DNA from 3 places in the Nocardia sp. NPDC052254 genome. Region 2 is predicted to be linked to each of the others. Evidence: riboswitches for the same ligand, from Rfam matches in the RefSeq annotation. Region 2 holds a riboswitch; each other region holds the start of a gene.

Region 1 (7,265 bases), on a different contig from region 2:
TAGACCGAAGTGTTTCCCGCTTGCATGAAGGCGACCAGTGCCATGGTGTCGTCGCGCCGCTGAGCCATGGTTAGAAATCTAACATCTGATATATCAGATTTCAAACTTGGTATTGCCGCGCTGCTAGGCTCCCTGACCATGGCGGGTGTGGATATCTCGGGAACCGTGCGTGAGCGGGCCGCGCGTGAACTACGCGACCGCATCCTCACCGGAGTGCTGCCGGCCGGGGCGCGGATCGATCTCGACGCCATCACCGAGGAGTTCGCGACCAGTCGCACCCCGGTGCGAGAAGCGTTGCTGGAGTTGTCGTTCGAGGGGCTCGTGCGGGTCGCGCCGCGCAGCGGGATCACCGTGCTCGGGATCGGCGCCGCCGATATCAGCGACAGTTTCACCCTGCTCGGTGTGCTCACCGGTCAGGCCGCGGCGTGGGCGGCGCAACGTGCCACGGCCGAGGAGTTGGAGAACCTGCGCACCCTCGCGGCCGATGTCGAACGCCTGTCCGGCGACGATCGCATCGGGGAGGCCAACTGGCACTTCCACCAGGAGATCCACCGCGCCGCGCACTCGCCTCGGTTACTGGCCCAGATCAAGCTGGCGTCGCGGGTGGTGCCGTCGAATTTCCTGCGCATGTTCCCGGACCACGAACAGCACGCCCTGCACGAGCACACCCAACTGCTCGACACCCTCGCCGCCCACGATGCCGAACAAGCCCGAGCCCTCGCCGAACGGCATGTGCTCGATGCGGGGGAGTCGCTCGTCGGCTGGTTGCGGCAGCGCGAGTCGGCGGCCGATCAGCCGAGCAGTTTCCAGTCCTCGAGGCCCTCGTAGAGCGGGAGGTCCAGAGCCAGTTTGGAGACCCGTGCGCGCAGTGCGTCGAGGTCGGCGTTGCCGGCCAGGGCGGTGGCGATGATGTCGGACACCTCGGTGAACTCGGTGTCGCCGAAGCCGCGGGTGGCCAGTGCGGCGGTGCCGATACGCAGGCCGGAGGTGACCATCGGCGGGCGCGGGTCGAACGGAACGGCGTTGCGGTTCACCGTGATTCCGACCTCGTGCAACAGATCCTCACCCTGCTGACCATCCAGAACGGAGTTACGCAGGTCGACCAGCACCAGGTGCACATCCGTTCCGCCGGTGAGCACGGTGATTCCGCGATCGCGGACGTCGGCGGCGGTGAGCCGCTCGGCCAGGATCTTCGCACCGCGCAGCGTGCGCTCCTGCCGGTCACGGAATTCCTCGGTGCCGGCGATCTTGAACGCGGCGGCCTTCGCGGCGATCACATGCATCAGCGGACCGCCCTGCTGCCCCGGGAACACCGCGCTGTTGAGCTTCTTGCCGAACTCCTGCTTGGCCAGGATCAGACCCGAGCGGGGACCACCGAGAGTCTTGTGCACGGTCGAGGAGACGATGTCGGCGTGCGGGACGGGTGAGGGGTGCAGCCCGGCGGCGACCAGACCGGCGAAGTGCGCCATGTCGACCCACAGGTAAGCGTCGATCTCGTCGGCGATCTCGCGGAAGGCCGCGAAGTCCTGGTGCCGGGGATAGGCCGACCAGCCGGCCACGATCACCTTGGGTTGTACCTCGTGGGCCTGTTTGCGCACCTGATCCATATCGATGCGATGGTCCTGTTCGGAAACGCCGTACGAATGGACCTCGTAGAGTTTGCCGGAGAAGTTCAGGCGCATGCCGTGGGTGAGGTGACCACCATGGGCGAGGTCGAGACCGAGGAGCTTCTCACCCGGGTTCATCAGCGACATGAGTACCGCGGCGTTGGCCTGCGCACCCGAATGCGGTTGCACGTTGGCGAATTCGGCGCCGAACAACTCCTTGACCCGATTACGCGCCAGATCCTCGACCACATCGACATGCTCGCAACCACCGTAATAGCGGCGACCCGGATACCCTTCGGCGTACTTGTTGGTCAGCACACTGCCCTGCGCCTGCAGCACCGCGCGCGGCACGAAATTCTCCGACGCGATCATCTCGAGGGTGTCGCGCTCACGGGCGAGCTCGCCCGCCATCGCGGCAGCCAGCTCCGGATCGAGCTCGACAAGCGACAGGTTGTCGAGCGAAGAGGTACGGGCAGTGGAAGCGACCATGATGAACTCCGTCGGCTGGCAAGGGACAGCCACCGCCCTACTGAGCACACCCCGATCCACCTCGCTCCGGGGACACCGGTGCGAACGGCAGGTGACGCGCCCGATCCACGAGGCGGCGACCGCCGGATGCGGCGCATCCGGCACAACGGGCAGGTCTTCGGACTCGCGGGCACCGGACCAGAATCGGGCCGACCTACTGACCGTCGCTTCCCGGATGCGCGCATCCAGTGCTCGTGACGGCGTTCGTTCCTGCTCACCGCTGCGGGACAGTCCCGGAATTCCACCGGGTTCCCTCTTCACCCCACGTCGGCACACCGTGTGCCGCGTGTGGCTTCGACGCCGATGACCGAGCGGGGGCTCCCGGCACCGTGATCATGGCGAACCAGCTGCGCGGGCAGCATACTGCGCCGTCCGGCGCGACGGCACACCCGGGGTTTCGACCGGCTCCTGAAAAGGACTTCAGCTCACTTCAGGAGCCATTCAGGCGCATCTTGCGATTCTTGCCGCTGTCGGACAACAGACAGCGACGAGAGGGGCGTACATGAACTCGACGGTGCGAATCGGCGGGCAGCTCTACCGACTGATCGGCAAGTCCCGGCTGTCGGTGCTGTCGCGCGCCTGCTACGGCAAGCATCGTTTCACCGTGGAGCGTGTCTGCGACGGTTCGCTGTGGGAGGCGTTCGGCGCCCGGCTCACTCCGGGCTCGGAGCTGGTGCGCCGTCGCGACGACGCGGGAGCTCGCTGGAGTGTCAACAGCTAACCGGCGGTGATGAATTCGGCGCACCGTTCGCCGATCATGTACGAGGGCGCGTTGGTGTTGCCGCCGGTGACGCTGGGCATGATCGAGGCATCGGCCACCCGCAGGCCCTCGATACCGCGGACCCGCAGCTGCGGGTCCACCACCGCGCGTTCGTCGACTCCCATCCGGCAGGTGCCGACCGGGTGATACACCGAATGCACCCGGGTCGGCAGCTCCCGGCGCAGTGCCGTCTCGTCGAAGTAGTCCGGACCGGGAGCGAGCTCCTCGACCACATCACCCGCGATGGCCTTGTGCGCCATGATCTCCCGGATCATCCGCATACCCTCGATGAGGAATTCGGTGTCGGCGGGATCGGTGAGATAGCCGGGGTCGATGAGCGGGGAATCCAGCGGATCCGCCGAGGCCAGGGTCAGCTCACCGCGACTCTTGGGATAGATCAGGGTGGGGAAGATGGTCAGCGCCGCGCGGCGGTCCACGGTGTGCAGTGTGTCCTCGTCCTGATTCGGCGTCGGATATCCCCATGGCAGGGTGTGGATCTGCATGTCCGGAACATCGTGGGCGAAGGAGGTTTTCACGAATCCGACCATCTCGAACATGGTCCGTCCGAACCAGCTGCTGCCCGGCCGATACAGCTCGCGCAGGACGGCCGGGGCGAAATGTGTGGGCGTGCTGCGGTGTACGGCGTTCTTGGAGATGAACGTCATCGGCACGAACAGGTGGTCGTGCAGGTTCTGTCCGACCGGCAGATCCGCGTGCACCTCGATACCGAGTTCACGCAACTTCGCGGCCGGGCCGATTCCGGACAGCATCAGAATCTGCGGCGACCCCACGACGCCGCCGGAAACGATCACTTCCTTGCCTGCGCGGATCTGGTACCGGCCCTGCCTGCCGATCACCTCCACGCCGGTGGCCCGGCCGCCGGTGACGACGACGCGCGCGACGTGCGTGTCGGTCACCACCGTCAGATTCTTATTCGGTCGGTTGGTGAGATAGCCGCGGGAAGAGCTGTAGCGCAGCCCGTTACGCACACTCTGCTGGAAGGTGCTGATGCCTTCCTGGGATTCACCGTTGTAGTCCGCGATCTCCGGCACCCCGAGCGTCTCGGTGGCGGCCTGCGTGAACTGCCGGGCGATGGGGGTCAGGTGCTGCTGCCGGGTGACCTCGATCGGCCCGCCGGCCCCGCGCAGTTCGCCGGCCCCGTCCTCCCAGTTCTCGAGCCGCTTGTAGGCCGGCAGCACCTCGTCGTAGCTCCAGCCCGCACAGCCCTCGGCGGCCCAGGAATCGAAGTTGGCCTTGTTGCCCCGCACGAACAGCATGCCGTTGACCGAACTGGATCCGCCCAGCACCTTGCCCCGGGTCATCGGAATCCTGCGATCGTGCGCGTGCTTCTGCGGGGTGGAGTACTGCTTCCAGGTGACGCGCTTCTTCAGCTGCGGCACCGTGTGCACCATCGCGATCGATCCCGGCATGGTGACCAGCCGGGTGTTGTCCCTGCGCCCGGCCTCCAGCAGGATCACGCTCGCCCCGGATTCCGCCAGCCGGCCGGCGACGATCGCGCCGGCGCTGCCCGCGCCGACGACGACGTAGTCGGCCTCGGTCGCGCTGCCGCGTCCGGACGCTCCGACGGATTTTTCGCTCATAGCTCACGCACCTCGCCTTGGACAACTGTCTGGACAGTACTCTTGGCGATTGCGCGCGGCAAGGGGTGATCGGTGGCCGCGTGGCTCCCGGAGTGGGCGACTCGGCTCAGCGGTAGCCGCGTTCGATCAGATACTTTGCGCCCGAATCGAATCCCGCCGGGCTGAGCAGTTCGAAGTCGAAGGCGTCGGCGAGACGATTGGTGATGTCGAAGGCGGCGCAGACCGCCAGCGCGTCCTCGATGCCGGCCGGGGAGACGCCCGTGGCCAGTACCGCGCGCATGTCGTCGGCGGTCACCGCGGCGCCCCTGGTGAGCCTGCCCAGTAGATGTAGCGTGGCTCGCAGGCCGTCCGGGATCGGTGCGGAATCCGGATCACTCAGTGCCGCGGAGACTTTCGCATCGTCGGCGTAGGCCATACGAGCCGTCGCGGTGTGCGCGCCGATGCAGAAGGCACACTGGTTGACCTGGGATACGTAGGCTGCCATGAGTTCTCGATCCGCGACCGACCACTCCGATGGACCGCGCATCGCCTCATGGGTGAACTTCTTGGCGTGGGAGCCATAGAAATCGGGCCGGTAGAAGGTCAGTTTCGCGGCGTCGGGCAGCTGCTGCCCGGTGAGCAGGCGGATGATCCGGAACAGGATCTTGGTGCCGGGGCGGTAACCGTGGTTCAGGATTCCGGGACGCATCAGCCGTCCGCCTTCCCGCCGGTGGCCTCGGCCAAGGCCGCGAGTCCCGACTCGTACATGCGTGACGAGTGCCCGACAGCGGCGGCTGTCACCAGCTCGAACAGCTGATCCTCGTCGAAACCGGCGGCGCCGGCCGTGGCGAAGTCCGCGTCGGTGATCTCGGCGGGCCGGCTGACGACCTTGTCGATCAAGGGGCGCAGGGCTGGTGGAAGGTCGGCATTGCGGAAGGTGCGATCGCGCAGCTCCGCCGAGACGGCGCCCTTGCCGGTGCGGATGCGATCCGCCAGTTCTCGGTACCTCGATTGCTTTTCGTTCGGCACGACGGCCTCCGTCTCTCGTGCGCCGATCGGTGGCGTTCGGTCATCATGACCATGGGCGTTCCCGGGCGCGGCCGGTTTCACATGAGCTCGACCTCGTCGAAGGCGACGGTCATGGCGTGGCGGCGCTCGCGCAGCACATTCCCTTCGCGGTGTACCACTCCTTCGCTGAATTCCAGGCGCAGCGTGGCCCGGCGCAGATCGACCTCGCGTACGACTCCGCAGATGCCGCTGAACGGGCCGCGCGGAAATATGACGACGTCACCCGGTCCGAACGCGCTGGAGCTCATGGCGTCAGACTAATCGGCGCCGGGCTCCTCGGCCGGGTTCGGCGCGGGGTCATCGGGTACCACGACGAGACCGATGACGTGCCGGGTCCGGCCGTCGCCGGGACGGGAGTGAGCGCGGCGGGGGAGCACGGCCTGTTTCGGCACGACGAGATTCGACCTCTGGGCGCGAGTGTTATCCGCTCTTCCTCAGATGTGTGATCTCGTTGCCCCACACCGAATGTGCGCCCGCATCACCGACGCGATAGATCTGGATGATCGATGCGATGCCGACGACGACGGCGAGTATCGCGACGGCCACCCGGGCGAGGGTGGCGGGGTTCGGGCGGCGTTGTTCGGCGAGTCGCAAGGCCGTCAGGAGTACGGCGACCACGAGCAGCGCGATGGCGAAGTACAGCATCGTGCCGCCACGGTCGGCGTGTTCGCGCAGCGTCGGCGACGGATTCTTGCGCAGGTCGTAGAGCCACTCGCCGGCATCGATGGTGATCGGTGTCAGGGCCATGGTGATCGCCGCGAGGATCAGGGTCAGCCACAGCAGTGCGCCGCGTCGTGCGGCGGGCCACAGTGCGCACACGATCTCGAGTACGGCGGTCAGGGGGACGAGGACGACCACGAAATGTACGAGCAGTACGTGCGCGGGAAGACCGTTGATTTCGTCCATCACACTCCTCGGCGAATCGGGACGATCGGGCGACGCAGCCCGGTCACCGCGGTGTGGGTCGATCGTATCGCCGCGGATCACGCTCGACCGGAGCCTCGGCTGCGAGTTCCCTGGGAATCGCGACGTCGCACGGAATACGATCACCGCTGGTGAGTCGCATGCATGACGTCTCGGTCACATCGACACGGACGCGTTACGGGCCGCCGCCGTTGCGTTCGGCGCGGGTGTGCGGCCGGCCCGGCGGAGATCCCCCGATGACGTGAGCCCCGCCGGCGCCACGGCCTACCGCGTGCCCCGGGGCTCTCGGAAGCGAAGTTCGGCAACGGTGTCGAGATCGATCCCGTGGCGGGCGTAGATCTTGATCGTGTTTTCTCCGGTGAGCTCGGATTCGGTGTAGCCGAGCAGCTCGGCGACCCGGATGACCTCCGCTGTCGTCGGTGCTTCGATCTCCAGGTACGGCGGAATCAGCGGCCAGTTGTCGATTTCGAGCTGTGCGCCGTCGAGAGTGAAGCTGGCGCGCTCGGTTTCCTGGTAGGACTTCGGCGTGAAGCCCAGTATTCCGAGAAGTTCGTTGGTGGCACCGAAGTCGTCGACGGTCACTTCCACTTCATGAGTTCCGTCGATGGCGTCGCCGGTGATCTGCTTGACCGCGAGTGTGACGCTGTTTCCATTGTCTCGCAGGCGGATCCACTTGGATTTGTCGCCGGGAGCGATGTCGTAGACGTAGCGGCGCATGAATCGTTCGCCGAGCTTCCGGCCTCCCTTGTCCAGAATGGTGCGTTCGGTGGTCTCGGGGTCGATATCGAGAACCTTGGC
Region 2 (7,265 bases):
CCGTGGCGGACTGGCGCTTGGAGATGTTTCCGGCCCGATCGGTGCGGACGAAGAAGAACGGCACACCGCGCTGCCCCTGCCGCTGCAGGGTGCTGAGCCGATGGCAGACCGTTTCGAAGCCGACCTCGAAACGCAACGACAGCAGATCGATGTCGTAGGCGAGTTCCTCGGCCGACCGGAGAAACCGCCCGTACGGCAGGACCAGCGCACCCGCGAAGTAGTTGGCCAGCCCCACCCGCGCGAGTGCGCGCGATTCACCGACCAGTGAGGGGGTGGCGTCGAGCACCTCGTCGAGCAGCCGGCCGTGCAACAGGAATGCCAGGGTGGTGGCGATCTGGAAGGCCCGCTGTCCGGGCCGCAGGCGCCGGGCCAGGGTGAGAGTGCGGGTTTCGTGGTCGTAGCGGCGCTTCGGAACGCCCGGATCCGCGCCGTCACCGCGCACCAGCACCGTGACGCCGGCCCGTTCCTCGGCGACCCGAGCCAACTGCCGATCGATCGACCCGATACTCAGCCCGCACTCGTCGAACAGCCGCTCGGCCGCCAGATCCAGCTGCGGGATGTGATTGTGGTGGTCGTAGAAGAAGTCGCGCACATCCTCGTAGGGCATCGGCACACCGGGGGCACCGGCCGGCGTGGCCACCCTGGACGACAGCAGGTCGAATTGATCGGTGGTCGCCCGCAGTCTGCGGTGCATGGCGACGATGGTCTTGGCGATTTCGGGCAGCCGGGTCGCGAGATCCTCCACCTCGGCCGCGGGGGGCGCCGTGCCGCCGGCCGCCTCCACCAGCACCTCGTGCAGATCCGACACCAGCCGGGCATCGGAATCGGCGGCGAAGAACTGCACATCCAGATCGAAGGTCGAATTCAATTTCAGCAGAACAGGAATGGTGAGTGGCCGCTGGTCGCGTTCGAGCTGATTGAGATAGCTGGGCGAAAGCTCCAACGACTTGGCCAGGGCGGCCTGAGTCATTCGTCGTTCTTCGCGCAACCGCCGTAACCGGGCACCCGCATACATCTTGCGCACGCCGGAGATGGTACCCACCAACCTTCGCAATCATTGCAATTTCGCCGGGTGTGGGCGATCCAGGGCCCTGGGCACAGGGGTATTTGATCTACATAAGCCCTGCGTATTGTGCGAAGTGCGGGGGATTCGACGAACGTGAACAAGTGCGCGGCGCGGTCGTGTCGCCGCCCCCGCAATCATCCGGCACACGGCCGGTGCGTCGCTGCTGACCCGATGCCGGCATCCGGATCGCCCGGTCGGCGACCCGGATGCGCCGGGTCGCCGACCGGTACGGGTCAGCGCACCAGCTGGGCGGCGTTCACCATGTTGCGCAGCGAGGCCTCCACCTCGGTGCGGCCGCGGGTCTTGAGCCCGCAGTCGGGATTGACCCACAGCCGTTCGGCGGGAACGGCTTTCATCGCCTCGCGCAGGGAGGTCTCGATCTCGGACACACTCGGAACCCGGGGCGAGTGGATGTCGTAGACACCCGGCCCGATCCCCAGGGCGTAACCGACGGCATTGAGGTCGTCGAGAATCTCCATGTGCGAGCGTGCCGCCTCCACGGAGGTGACATCGGCATCCAAAGCCGCGATGGCGCCGATGATCTCACCGAATTCGGAGTAGCACAGATGGGTGTGGATCTGGGTGTCGTCGCGAACACCGCTGGTGGCCAGGCGGAATGCGGTCACCGCCCAGTCCAGGTACTGCTGCTGATCGCCACGCCGCAGCGGCAGCAGTTCTCGCAACGCGGGCTCGTCGACCTGGACCACCCGGATGCCGGCGGCCTCGAGGTCGACGGTTTCGTCCCGGATCGCCAGTGCGACCTGCCGCGCGGTATCGGCCAGCGGCTGATCATCGCGCACGAACGACCAGGCCAGGATGGTGACCGGACCGGTCAGCATGCCCTTGACCGGCTTCTGCGTGAGCGACTGGGCGTAGGTGATCCATTCCACCGTCATCGGCGCGGTGCGCACCACATCGCCGAAGAGGATCGGGGGCCGCACGCAGCGGGTGCCGTAGGACTGCACCCACCCGTTGTGGGTCGCGGCGAAGCCGTCGAGCTGCTCGGCGAAGTACTGCACCATGTCATTGCGCTCGGGCTCGCCGTGCACGAGCACATCGAGACCCAGATCTTCTTGCAGCGCAATGACATCGGCGACCTCGGCACGCATCTGTTCCTGATACTGCGCGTCGGTGATCTCACCCGAACGCAGTGCGGCGCGGGCGGTACGGATCGCCGTGGTCTGCGGGTAGGAGCCGATCGTGGTGGTCGGCAGCAGCGGCAGGCGCAGATGTTCGCGCTGCAGCTCCCGGCGCCGATCCGCCGGGGCGCGCCCGGTGTCCCCGTCGTCGAGGCCGGCCAGGCGGGTGCGGACGGCCTCGTTACGCAGTCGCGGATCCGCGCGCCGGCTCTCGATGGCGGCGCGTGCCTCGGCGAGCTCGGCGGCGACGGACTCGGTACCCGCGCCGATCGCCTCGGCCAGGATCCGGACCTCGGTGATCTTCTCCGCACCGAAGGCCAGCCAGGTCCGCAGGACCGGATCCAGATCGGGTTCGGCGGCCAGCGAATACGGCACGTGCAGCAGCGAACTCGAGGACGAGACCGCCAGCGTCCCGGACGATCCCAGCAGAGTGCCCAGTTCGCCGAGCGCCGACTCCAGATCGGTGCGCCAGATGTTGCGGCCGTCCACGACGCCGGCGACGACGAGCTTGCCCGCCAGCGCCGGGATCGCCGCCACCTCGGAAACCGTGGCGCCGGAACGGAAGTCGAGTGCGACACCCTCGATCTCGGTGGCCGCCAGTGCGCCCAGAGCGGGGCCCGGTGAGCCGAAGTAGGTGGCCACCAGGATCTTCGGGCGATGTGTCGCCGCCGCGAGTTCGGCATAGGTGCTACGCACCGTCTGGACCTCGGCGTCGGACAGATCGCGTACGAGTGCGGGCTCGTCGATCTGCACCCAGCCGGCGCCGGCGTCGGCCAGCTGTCCCAGTAGATCGCGGTAGAGCGGAATCAGCTCACCCAGCCGATCCGCCGGCGCGACCCCGTCGACTCCCTTGGACAGTGCCAGGAAGGTCAGCGGGCCGATCACCACCGGCCGGGCGTTCACCCCCAGTTCCTGGGCCTCGGCCAATTCGGCCAGCAGCTTCGACGGATCGAGTGCGAACTGGGTGTCCGGGCCGATCTCGGGGACCAGATAGTGGTAGTTGGTGTCGAACCACTTGGTCATCTCCAGGGGTTCGATCCCGTCGGCGCCGCGAGCGGCGGCGAAGTAGCGATCCAGCGGATCGGCGATGCCGGCGACTCGCGAGGGCAGCGCGCCCAGCAGGACAGCGGTGTCGAGCATCTGGTCGTAGTGGGAGAAGGTACCCACCGGTACGGAATCGAGCCCGGCGGCCTGAGCGGCGGTCAGTCCCTCGGTGCGCAGTGTGCGGCCGACCGAGGTCAGTTCGGCGGCGTCCATCCGCCCGGCCCAATAGCCTTCGATGGCGCGTTTGAGCTCGCGCCGTGGCCCGATGCGCGGCAGGCCCAGGACCGTCGCGGTGAAATGTTGCGCGGTCGGATGGTGATTGTCTGTGACGGTCACGGTGTTCTCCAGTAGTGGAAGTCACGGGACACCGCCGCAAGGACGGACGGAGCCCACACACCTGGCCGCACCGAGGTCCGGCCCACCGGGTCCGCCCGCCCGATCCACGAGGCGGTGACCGCCGGATACGGCGTATCCGGCACAACCGGCAGGTCTTCGGACTCACAGGCATCGGTCGGGGACCGGTCCGGAGATGCGCCCCGGATATCGCCTACTGGCCGTCGCTTCCCGGAAGATTCCAGTGCTCATGACGGCGTTCGTTCCTGTTCACCGCTGCGGGACAGTCCCGGGTTCCCACCGGGTTCCCTCTTCGCCGGTCCGCGAGGACCGGTGTCGACGCTGCACGCGACGCTCGGGGCTCCAACTCGTCGACGGCAGCGAACCAGCTGCGCCGTCCAGGGTAATCCACGCGAGTGATCGGTCGTCGCCGGGAGTGCCCGGATGTTACGGCCGCGACAACACAACTTCGCAGATTCCCGGGGCCGCTCTGTGAGGATGGCTGCGAAGCCGTATTCGCTGTTCGTGCCCGCTCAGCGGCCGGGTACCTTGGTCGAATGTTCTCCAAAGTGCTGGTCGCCAACCGCGGGGAAATCGCCATTCGCGCCTTCCGTGCCGCATACGAGCTGGGCATCGGCACCGTGGCGGTTTTCCCCTATGAAGACCGCAATTCGGTGCATCGCCTGAAGGCCGACGAGTCGTATCAGATCGGGGTGCCCGGACATCCGGTGCGCGCTTATCTGTCGATTCCCGAAATCGTGAGTGCGGCGAAATCGGCCGGTGCCGATGCCGTCTATCCGGGGTACGGGTTCCTGTCGGAGAATCCGGATCTGGCCGCCGCCTGCGCGGCGGAGGGAATCACCTTCATCGGGCCGTCGGCCGAGGTGCTCGAGCTGACCGGCAACAAGGCGCGCGCCATTGCCGCGGCCCGGGCCGCGGGTCTGCCGGTGCTCAACTCCAGCGAGCCCTCGGCGGACGTCGCCGAGTTGCTGACGGCATCGGAGTCGATGGAGTTCCCGGTCTTCGTCAAGGCGGTCGCCGGTGGTGGTGGTCGCGGTATGCGCCGGGTCGCCGATCGGGTCCAGTTGCGCGAGGCCATCGAGGCCGCGATGCGCGAGGCGGAGTCGGCCTTCGGTGATCCGACTGTGTTCCTCGAGCAGGCGGTGATCGATCCGCGTCACATCGAGGTCCAGATTCTGGCGGATCAGCACGGCAACGTGATGCACCTGTTCGAGCGGGACTGCTCGCTGCAGCGCCGGCACCAGAAGGTGATCGAACTCGCGCCCGCGCCGAATCTCGACCCCGCACTGCGCGAGCGGATCTGCGCGGACGCGGTGGCCTTCGCCCGCCAGATCGGTTACTCCTGTGCGGGCACCGTGGAATTCCTGCTCGACGAGCGCGGACAGCATGTGTTCATCGAGATGAATCCGCGTATCCAGGTCGAGCACACGGTGACCGAGGAGATCACCGATGTCGATCTCGTGCAGTCACAGCTGCGCATCGCCGCCGGAGAGACCCTGACCGATCTGGGCCTGAGCCAGGACAGCGTCTCGATTCACGGTGCGGCGCTGCAGTGCCGGATCACCACCGAGGATCCGGCCAACGGCTTCCGGCCCGACACCGGCCGCATCACCGCCTACCGCAGTCCGGGCGGTGGTGGTATCCGGCTCGACGGCGGCGCGAATCTGGGTGCGGAGGTGGGCGCGCACTTCGACTCGATGCTGGTGAAGCTGACCTGCCGCGGCCGCGACTTCGACCAGGCCGTGGCGCGGGCCCGGCGTGCGGTGGCGGAGTTCCGGATTCGCGGCGTGGCCACCAATATTCCGTTCCTGCAGGCCGTCCTCGACGATCCGGATTTCCGGGCGGGGCGGATCACCACCTCGTTCATCGGCGAGCGGCCACAGCTGCTGACCCAGCGTGGATCCGCCGACCGCGGCACCCGCATCCTGCGCTATCTGGCGGATGTGACGGTGAACAAGCCGCACGGAGAACGGCGGACGGCGGTGTATCCGCACGACAAACTGCCCGCGATCGATCTGAGCGCCGCGCCGCCGGACGGCACCCGTCAGCGTCTGCTGACCCTGGGACCCGAGGGTTTCGCTCGCTGGCTGCGCGAGCGCGACGCGGTCGGGGTCACCGACACCACTTTCCGTGACGCGCATCAGTCGCTGCTGGCCACTCGGGTGCGGACTCGCGGCCTGCTGCAGGTCGCCGGGCACGTGGCGCGGATGACGCCGGAGTTGCTGTCGGTGGAGTGCTGGGGCGGCGCGACCTACGATGTGGCGCTTCGGTTCCTGTACGAAGATCCCTGGGAGCGCCTTGCCGCGTTGCGGGAGGCGATCCCGAACATCTGCCTGCAGATGCTGCTGCGTGGCCGCAACACCGTCGGCTACACCCCGTATCCGGAACAGGTGACCCGCGCGTTCGTGCAAGAGGCCACCGATACGGGCATTGATATCTTCCGGATCTTCGACGCACTCAACAATGTCGACCAGATGCGTCCCGCGATCGACGCGGTCCGCGAAACCGGTACGGCGGTGGCCGAAGTCGCGCTGTCCTACACCGGTGACCTGTCGAACCCGGACGAGAACCTCTACACCCTCGACTACTACCTGAAGCTGGCCGAGCAGATCGTCGAGGCCGGGGCACACGTCATCGGTATCAAGGACATGGCCGGACTGCTGCGGGCTCCCGCAGCGCACACCCTGGTCACGGCCCTGCGCAGTAACTTCGATCTGCCGGTGCACGTGCACACCCACGACACTCCGGGCGGTCAGCTGGCGACTTATCTGGCGGCGTGGCAGGCCGGAGCGGACGCCGTCGACGGTGCCAGCGCGCCGATGGCGGGTACGACCAGTCAGCCCGCGCTGTCGGCGATCGTGGCCGCCGCCGCGCATTCGCCGCGCGACACCGGGTTGAATCTGGAGGCCGTGTGCGACCTCGAGCCGTACTGGGAGGCGTTGCGAAAGGTGTACGCGCCGTTCGATGTTGCGGCATCCGGCCTGACATCCCCGACCGGGCGCGTGTACGAGCACGAGATTCCCGGCGGGCAGTTGTCGAATCTGCGTCAGCAGGCCATCGCACTGGGGCTGGGGGATCGGTTCGAGGAGGTCGAGGCGAAATACGCGGGGGCGGACCGGCTGCTGGGCCGACTGGTCAAGGTGACGCCGTCGTCGAAGGTGGTCGGCGATCTGGCGCTGTCGCTGGTGGGATCCGGGGTCGACGTGGACAGTTTCGCCGCCGACCCGGCTCGGTACGACATCCCGGACTCGGTGATCGGTTTCCTGCGTGGGGAACTCGGCACTCCGGCCGGTGGCTGGCCGGAGCCGTTCCGCACCCGTGCGCTGGAGGGCCGTGGGCCCGCGAAACCGGAAGTGCCGCTCACCGACGAGGATTCGGCCGCACTGGCGGGGACCTCACAGCAGCGCCGCGACACCCTGAACCGCTTGTTGTTCCCCGCGCCGACCGCCGAATTCCTCGCACATCGTGAGAAATACGGTGATACGACCGGATTGTCGGCCAACCAGTTCTTCTACGGACTGCGGCACAACGAGGAACACCGGGTCGAGCTGGAGAAGGGTGTCACCCTGCTCATCGGGCTGGAAGCGATCTCCGAGCCCGACGATCGCGGTATGCGCACGGTCATGTGCATCCTCAACGGGCAACTGCGTCCGGTTCTGGTG
Region 3 (7,265 bases), on a different contig from region 2:
TCGATCCCGACCATCCGGCACCGGCCGATCTATTGGAAACCCCAGGGGCGCAGCTGGTTTCGTCGATCGTCGCGCGACCGGTCGCACCTCTGGTGAATTCGGTGCGCAACAACGGGCCGCGGTTGCTGGACCCGGCGCCCGGCGCGAGTGGCGAGGAGGCCGGGCAGATCAGCCTGATCTGAACCCCGGCCCCCGGCGCGCTGCGGTGTGGCTAGTCGCATTTCACGGTCGGTGCCGCGATGTTGAGCCCGCATTTCAGCAGGTGCGCGCTCATGTTGATGATGTCGGTGGCGGTGGCTCCGCCCAACTTCTCGGCCCTTTCGGCCCGTGGATCCTTCTCTGTCCGCGGCTCCTTCTCCGGCTTGCCCGGCTGCTCGGCTTCGCCACCACCCAGCGGAAAGTTCGGATTGCGGGCGGGAACCGCTGGGCGGGGTGCCGCATTCGCCGGTGCGGTGGTGAGCAGACCGGCTCCCAGCGGGAGAAGTGCGGCGCCGGTGGCCGCGACGATCAGGCTGCGCACGCGCGGACGGTGGGTCATTTCGCATCACATCCTCGGTTCGAAACGAATCGGGGGTAGAACGAACTGCCCGACAAGTAACGCACAGCCGGCGGTGTGGTTCGTGTGATTCCTGTGAATCGCACCCGTGGTTCTGCGTGTCCGGCCGGAGTGTCGCTATCCGTCCTTCTCGGGTGCCACTGCCTCCGGATGTACATCCGTGGCCAGCATCGCCGGGCGCGCGGCCTCGTAATCGTCGACGAAGCGATGGAACAGGATCGCGAACTGCTCGCGGTCGGCGTCGTTCCAGTCGGTCAGGATGCGCCCGATCATCTCGTTGCGCAGGGCGCGCAGGTGCACGGCCATCTCCCGGCCGGCTTCGGTGACGATCAGCACACTGGCGCGGCCGTCGTCGGGGTCGGCCTCGCGACGGAGCAGGCCCCGTTTGACCAGCCCGGCCACCTGCCTGCTGATGGTGGAGGCATCGGAGTACATGGCCTCGGCCAGGGTGCCCGACCGCATCGGCCCATCGCTGAGCAGCCGGAAGATGATGCGATACGCGGAGGTGTCGACCTCGCCATGAGAAGCGGCCGCGACCTGGGCATTCGTTCGCTCTCGGATGCGCCCGAGGCGAATCAGCTGCTGGCCGATCGTGTCGGTCACCTGTTCGCCGTCCATCTCCGCGGCCTCCTGCTGTGCGTCCCCGCCGTGTCACCGGCGGCGACCAACTACTTGCGGCAATCAACTATTTGTATACACAAAGCGGTTGTGATGTGGCGATGTTTCGGACCGCGCCGGCGCCGGCTGCCGGGGGCACCGACGGGTCAGGGGCCCGCGACGGGAGCGGTGACGGCGGTGGTGAGACGGATCAGATCGGCCGGTGCCAGCTCGATCTCGAGCCCGCGACGACCGGCGCTGCACAGCACGCGATCCCAATTCGAGGCGGAATCGTCGATCACCGTCGGTAGTGCACGCCGCTGACCCAATGGTGACACTCCGCCCAGGACATAGCCGGTGATGCGTTGTGCCTTGACCTTGTCGGCCATCGCCGCCCTGGGCGCGCCCAGCGCCGCGGCGGCCGCTTTCAACGACAGCGATCGCGGCACCGGTACCACCGCCACGGCCGCGGCTCCGGTGGACAGTTCGATGACGAGCGTCTTGAAGATCTGCTCGGCGCTGACACCCACCCGCTCCGACAACGCCGCGACCGCCTCGTCGCCGTAGTTGTCGCTGCGCGGATCGTGCGGATACGAATGCACCACATGGGGGACCCGGGCACGGATCAGCGCTCCGATCGCGGGTGTGGATGCGGCCATGCCGGCCACCGTACCGATGTCCGTTTCCACCCGGCAAACGGGATTTCTGCCTGTCGGCGGGGTCGGCCGGGAACACAGCGGGCGCTTGCCATGTTGAACTGTTCCGCCAGCACGGAGCGGTTGTCAGCACAACCGCACGCGACCCAGACAGCTCGAAGGAGAAGCCGGTGACCGTCCTCGTCGACGAACGCCCGGTAACGATCGGCGACTCGCACGCGTACTCGCTGATCGACATCGTGACCCCGGACACCGGGTTCGGCCGGCATCCCGCGCGCGCGGTAGATTCAACTGCTACGGCGACCGAAGGGACTTCCGTGACGAGCGACGACGAACTGGCGGCCGATCGCCCCCGCGGTGAGAGCGCGGGCGGTTCCCGGCCGGAAGACATCGAGATCCCCGACGACCCGGTGGAAGACGAGGCGACCGCCTCGTCCGATGCCGCCGTAGAGGTCGGGGAATCCACCGTGCGCAGCACTGCCGACGACACCGAACTCGCCCGGCGCTTCGAGCGCGACGCACTTCCGCTGCTGGATCAGCTCTACGGCGCGGCCCTGCGGATGACCCGTAATCCGGCCGATGCCGAGGATCTGGTGCAGGAGACCTTCGCCAAGGCGTACCAGGGCTTCCGGTCGTTCCGGGAGGGCACCAACCTACGCGCCTGGCTGTATCGAATCCTCACCAACACCTACATCAACTCCTACCGCAAGAAGCAGCGCCAGCCCGCGCAGTATCCGACCGACGAGATCACCGACTGGCAGCTCGCCGCCACGGCCGAGCACACGTCCACCGGTCTGCGATCCGCGGAGATGGAGGCGCTCGAGGCCCTGCCCGACGACGACATCAAGGCTGCCCTGCAGTCGCTGCCCGAGGAATTCCGCATGGCGGTGTACTACGCCGACGTGGAGGGCTTCCCCTACAAGGAGATCGCCGACATCATGGGGACTCCGATCGGCACCGTCATGTCCCGGCTGCATCGCGGACGTAAGCAGCTCAAGGGGCTGCTGGCCGATGTCGCACACGAGCGGGGGTTCGACCGGAACCGACCGGGCAACGGCGCGCGTCAGGAGGTAACCCAGTGAGCAACAGTGGGCACGAGCACGACGATCGGGGCGCTGGGGACGGAATGGAGCTGGACTGTTCGGCGGTGCTCACCGACGTGTGGCTCATGCTCGACGGCGAATGCGACGATGCCACCCGGGCGCGTCTGCAGCACCACATGGACCATTGCTCTCCATGTATCGAGGCCTACGGCCTGGAGGAGAAGCTCAAGCGGCTGCTCAGCCGCAAATGCGGTGGTGACCGGGCTCCCGAATCACTGCGTGAGCGGCTCACCCTTGAGATCCGGCAGGCGGTCACGATCACCGAGACCCGGGTCGAACCGGAGCGCTGAGCACACACTCATGAAAGCCGAATGCGGCATGCCATCCATCGATGACATGCCGCATTCGGCGTTTATCGCACGGCGCGACGGCTCAGGAGTTCGGCCGCTTGCCGTGGTTGGCCGCATTCTTGCGGCGGCTGCGCTTCTTACGCCCACGCTTACCCATCGGTATCTCCCTTCTGGCCCCTGGACGGGGATCAACCCGCCTCAGGTGCGAGTTCCGGGAGAAAAGGTTACATGCGGCCGGGCCGGACGCCGCAATCGGCCGTCTCGCCAGGTACCGCTCGTCAAGGATCGGATCGCGCCGCGGCGGGCGTGACCGGAGCCGCGGACGGCCCGGCGGAAGTGCGGTTTTCGAACGAGTCCACCCCGGTGGATTGACCTCGGCATTCGCGTTCTCTTATGGTGATACGAGCGATGAGTAGAGGAACCCGGTGAGATTCCGGGACGGTCGCGCCGCCGTGTGGAGTTTGTCGGAACTTCGAGTCGGACCCTTGATCGTCGCCGGTAGTAGTGCCCGGGGACGCGATATCCCCGTCAGGTGAGGAGAAGTTCATGGCCACGTCGTATGCACCTCAGGCCGGTATCCGGCCGGTGTCGCTGTCCATCCCGACCACGGCGTTGTGGCTGGCGGGAACGACCATCCTCGCGCTGCTGGCGTACTACTTCATCGGTGTGGATCAGGGCGCGGTGTCGATCTTCGGCAGCGATATGCATGTCCACGAATTCGTGCACGACGCACGTCATTTCCTCGGTTTCCCCTGCCACTGAGCACGCGGGTTTCACCGCCGGACGGCGAACCATCCGTCGGAGCTTGCCGGAGCTTCCTGGGATATTCGGTATTCGTCTGTGCCGGAAAACATTCAGTCATCGACACCGCGACCGGTGTGATCGCGGCATCCTCGGATGCCGCCGCAACGCCGCACAGTGGTCGATGAGGTGAGCTCGGCGCGCGGCTGTCGCCGTGCCGAGCCGACCGCCTCGACAGGCGGTCCGCAGCACCTCGCGTTGTCGTTCGTCTCATGACCGCGCCCGCATGAGCGGGACGGTCCCCTCGTCGTGCCGGCATCTGGAGAAGTCATGCCCTGCACGTCGCGATCGCCGCCGACGGTATCCACGGCGACCACGAGAGTCGCTGTCCACCAGGCCATTCCGATCGATCACCAAGGAAATCCCATGAAGACCAGGACCTCACTCGTTCTCGGCTCCGCGCTGACCATCGCGGCACTGACCGTCGCCGGTGGTACCGCGAATGCCGATGCCCCGGCGGCCCCGCAGGAACGGCCCGGCTCGACCGTGAGCACCGATGTGCTGCCCGGGATCCACTACACGGCCAATGTGGTCGACCACTCGGTGGTGCTGCGGACCGACGGCGGCCGGCTCAACGTGCGCGGCAACCAATTCGAAATCCTCGACGACAACGGCAATCTCGTCGCCGGCCTGCCGCTGACCTACAAGCACGATCAGCGGGACTGGCCGATCGCGGCGCAGGTCGACGGCCGGACCGCGGTGCTGACGCCCAGCACGAATCCGGCCGAGGCGGTCGCCTCGACGACACCGGATCTGACTCCGATCGATGATCAGGCCGACTTCAACGACGCCCTCGGTGTGGCGGCCAACCAGATCGGTCTCGCGACCGGTCTGGGTGTGCTCGTCGGAACCGCCATCGGCCTGGTCGGTGGTTGTGTGGCCGGTGCGCTGGTCGGCACCGCGCTGATGCCCCCGATCTTCTTCGCCGGTGCACCGGGCGGCTGCCTCGCGGGCGGCTCCGCCGGTGCCGCGCTCGGCGCCGCGGCGGGGACCATCATCCTGGGGGTTCCGGTCGCGGTGATCAGCGGGATCCAGTTCTTCGACACACTGAACAAGCCGAAGAACTAGCCCGTCACACCTCGGGTTCCTGCAGCCGGCGGAAGCCGTGGTCGTGGAAGACCAGCGGCCGCCCGCCCGCGCGAGTGGCTGTTCGATGGATGCCGAGGATGACCACCAGATGGTCACCGGCGTCCACGATGCTGTGCACCGAGCCCTCGACCCAGCAGGTTGCGCTGTCGATGAAGACGGCGTCCCGATCGCCGCGATGTACTCGCAGGTCCCGGAAGCGTTCGCCGCCGGGACCTGCGAGTGCCCGGGCCGCGGCGTGCTGGTCCGCGCCGAGCAGGCTCAGGCCCAGGCGCTCGGCGGTGGACAACTGCGGCCACGTCGTCGACGTGCGCTGCACGCAGAACAGCATCAGCGGCGGGTCCAGGGACACCGGCACCATGGTGCTGACCGCGAAACCGCAGGGCGCGTCGTCGATGTCGGCACATACCGCGACGACCCCGGCGGGGAAGGTCGCGAACATGTGCCGCAGCGCCAGTCCGTCGGTGCGTTCCTCGAGTAATTCGAGCATGGTCGTGCCTCGCCGGATCAGCCGCGAGCGGAAACGAGCGCCGCGCGGGCCAGTGTCGCCTCCGCCATCTTCACGTGTGCGGCGTCGACCAGTACGCCCTCGACGCCGACGGCGCCGCGTCCCCGCGCCTCGGCCGCGCGGTAGGCGGCGAGATTACGCTCGGCCAGCGCGATGTCGTCCGCGGTGGGCGCGTAGATCCGATTGGCGACGGGCACCTGATCGGGGTGGATCGCCCACTTTCCGGTATAGCCGAGCAGCGCCGACCGCCCGGCATCACGTTCGTAGCCGGTGAGGTTGCGATAGTCGGGATAGGGGGAGTCCAGGGCGTCGATCCCCGCGATCCGGGCGGCCACCAGCACCTTGTTCCGCGCGTAGTGCCAGAAGTCGCCCGGATAGTCACCCAGGGGCTCGAAATTGGTGTCCACCCGCGCACCCTGGGACAGCGAGAAGTCGCCGACACCGAAGATCAGCGCGTCGACCCGATCGCTCGCGACGGCGATGGCCTCGGCGTTCGCCAGCCCCTCGACCTCTTCGATCAGGACCTCCAGCCGGATGCGCCGGGACAGGCCGAGTTTGGTCTCCAGCTGGGTCAGCAGCATGTCCACCCACCAGACGTCGCGCGCCGTGCGCGCCTTCGGGACGACGATGGTCTCGAGCTTGTTCCCGGCCCTGGTGACGACCTCGATGATGTCGTCGTGACACCAGGGGGTGTCCAGCCCGTTGATCCGGATGGCGGGAACGGTTGTGCCCCAGTCGAGTTCGGTCAGCGCACGAATCGCCTTGCTACGGCCCTCGATCTTGTGCGCGGCGGGAACGGCGTCCTCGAGATCCAGGAAGACGAGATCCGCGCCGCACGACAGCGCCTTGTCGAACATGTGGTCGTTGACGGCGGGCAGTGCCAGCTCCGAGCGGCGCAACAGGTCGGTCATGGTCGAAATCCTTTGTGCTGTAATGGAAACAGTCTGTACCGGTGCAAGCGGTCAGAGCACGCCTTGCGCGCGCAGGGCGGACAGTTCGGTGTCGTCGAGTCCGAGCAGGTCCCGGTAGACCTCGGTGTTGTGGGCGCCGAGGCGAGGGCCGAGATGGGTGATGCTGCCGGGGGTCGCCGAGAACCGGGGTACCGGCGCCTGCACGGTCATGGTTCCCAATTCCTCGTCGGGTGTCCGGACGAAGACCTCGCGGTGGCGCAGTTGCTCGTCGCGTACCAGGTCGGCGGTGTCGTAAACCGGTGCGGCAGCGACCTGCTCGGCCTCGAAGACGGCCATCGCCTCGTCGAGGGTGTGTACCCGGACCCAGTCGGCGACCACCGCGTCGACCTCACTCGCCCGTTTCAGCCGGCGTTGCGGATCGGCGAAATCGGCGTCGGTGACCAGATCCGCACGACCGATCGCGCGAAATACCCGCAGCGCCAAGGCAGGTGAACTGCCCGACATGGCCAGCCATTTCCCGTCGGAGGTCCGGTAGGTGTTGCGTGGCGCCGAGATGTCCCAGCGGTTACCGCCTCGCTGAGCGACGATGCCCAGCTGGTCGTAGCCCAGCAGGTTCTGCTCCAGCAACCGGGCCAGCGGATCGATGAGGTTGATGTCGATGAGCTGCCCGGGCCCGCCGTGGACATCGCGGTGGTAGAGCGCCATCATCACCGCGTAGGCGGCATTGAGCGAGGCGATGCCGTCGGCGAGCATGAAC

Evidence for each region. Region 2 has a riboswitch for cobalamin ahead of metE (5-methyltetrahydropteroyltriglutamate--homocysteine S-methyltransferase). Riboswitches for the same ligand answer to the same signal wherever they lie in the genome.
Region 1: linked by a shared signal. The riboswitch ahead of glyA (serine hydroxymethyltransferase) and the one ahead of metE (5-methyltetrahydropteroyltriglutamate--homocysteine S-methyltransferase) in region 2 are both predicted to bind cobalamin.
Region 3: linked by a shared signal. The riboswitch ahead of AB0L57_RS19605 (CbtB-domain containing protein) and the one ahead of metE (5-methyltetrahydropteroyltriglutamate--homocysteine S-methyltransferase) in region 2 are both predicted to bind cobalamin.

The regions. Positions count from the first base shown of each region.
Region 1 covers NZ_JBFAUW010000007.1:179,409-186,673, forward strand. Annotated here, with positions in the region: gene AB0L57_RS19630 (LLM class flavin-dependent oxidoreductase) at 1-68, opposite strand, end outside; gene AB0L57_RS19635 (GntR family transcriptional regulator) at 139-828, shown strand; gene glyA (serine hydroxymethyltransferase) at 792-2,096, opposite strand; cobalamin riboswitch at 2,227-2,429, opposite strand; gene AB0L57_RS19645 (hypothetical protein) at 2,638-2,856, shown strand; gene AB0L57_RS19650 (GMC family oxidoreductase N-terminal domain-containing protein) at 2,853-4,496, opposite strand; gene AB0L57_RS19655 (carboxymuconolactone decarboxylase family protein) at 4,603-5,184, opposite strand; gene AB0L57_RS19660 (hypothetical protein) at 5,184-5,504, opposite strand; gene AB0L57_RS19665 (hypothetical protein) at 5,582-5,791, opposite strand; gene AB0L57_RS19670 (DUF2231 domain-containing protein) at 5,964-6,449, opposite strand; gene AB0L57_RS19675 (CYTH domain-containing protein) at 6,732-7,265, opposite strand, start outside.
Region 2 covers NZ_JBFAUW010000003.1:508,304-515,568, forward strand. Annotated here, with positions in the region: gene AB0L57_RS11025 (short-chain fatty acyl-CoA regulator family protein) at 1-1,024, opposite strand, end outside; gene metE (5-methyltetrahydropteroyltriglutamate--homocysteine S-methyltransferase) at 1,300-3,585, opposite strand; cobalamin riboswitch at 3,715-3,932, opposite strand; gene AB0L57_RS11035 (pyruvate carboxylase) at 4,140-7,265, shown strand, end outside.
Region 3 covers NZ_JBFAUW010000007.1:170,338-177,602, forward strand. Annotated here, with positions in the region: gene AB0L57_RS19575 (SOS response-associated peptidase) at 1-182, shown strand, start outside; gene AB0L57_RS19580 (hypothetical protein) at 212-538, opposite strand; gene AB0L57_RS19585 (MarR family transcriptional regulator) at 674-1,174, opposite strand; gene AB0L57_RS19590 (aminoacyl-tRNA deacylase) at 1,321-1,821, opposite strand; gene AB0L57_RS19595 (sigma-70 family RNA polymerase sigma factor) at 2,277-2,891, shown strand; gene rsrA (mycothiol system anti-sigma-R factor) at 2,936-3,202, shown strand; adenosylcobalamin (AdoCbl) riboswitch at 3,592-3,740, shown strand; gene AB0L57_RS19605 (CbtB-domain containing protein) at 3,749-3,964, shown strand; gene AB0L57_RS19610 (hypothetical protein) at 4,370-5,071, shown strand; gene AB0L57_RS19615 (flavin reductase family protein) at 5,076-5,579, opposite strand; gene AB0L57_RS19620 (CoA ester lyase) at 5,597-6,508, opposite strand; gene AB0L57_RS19625 (CoA transferase) at 6,560-7,265, opposite strand, start outside.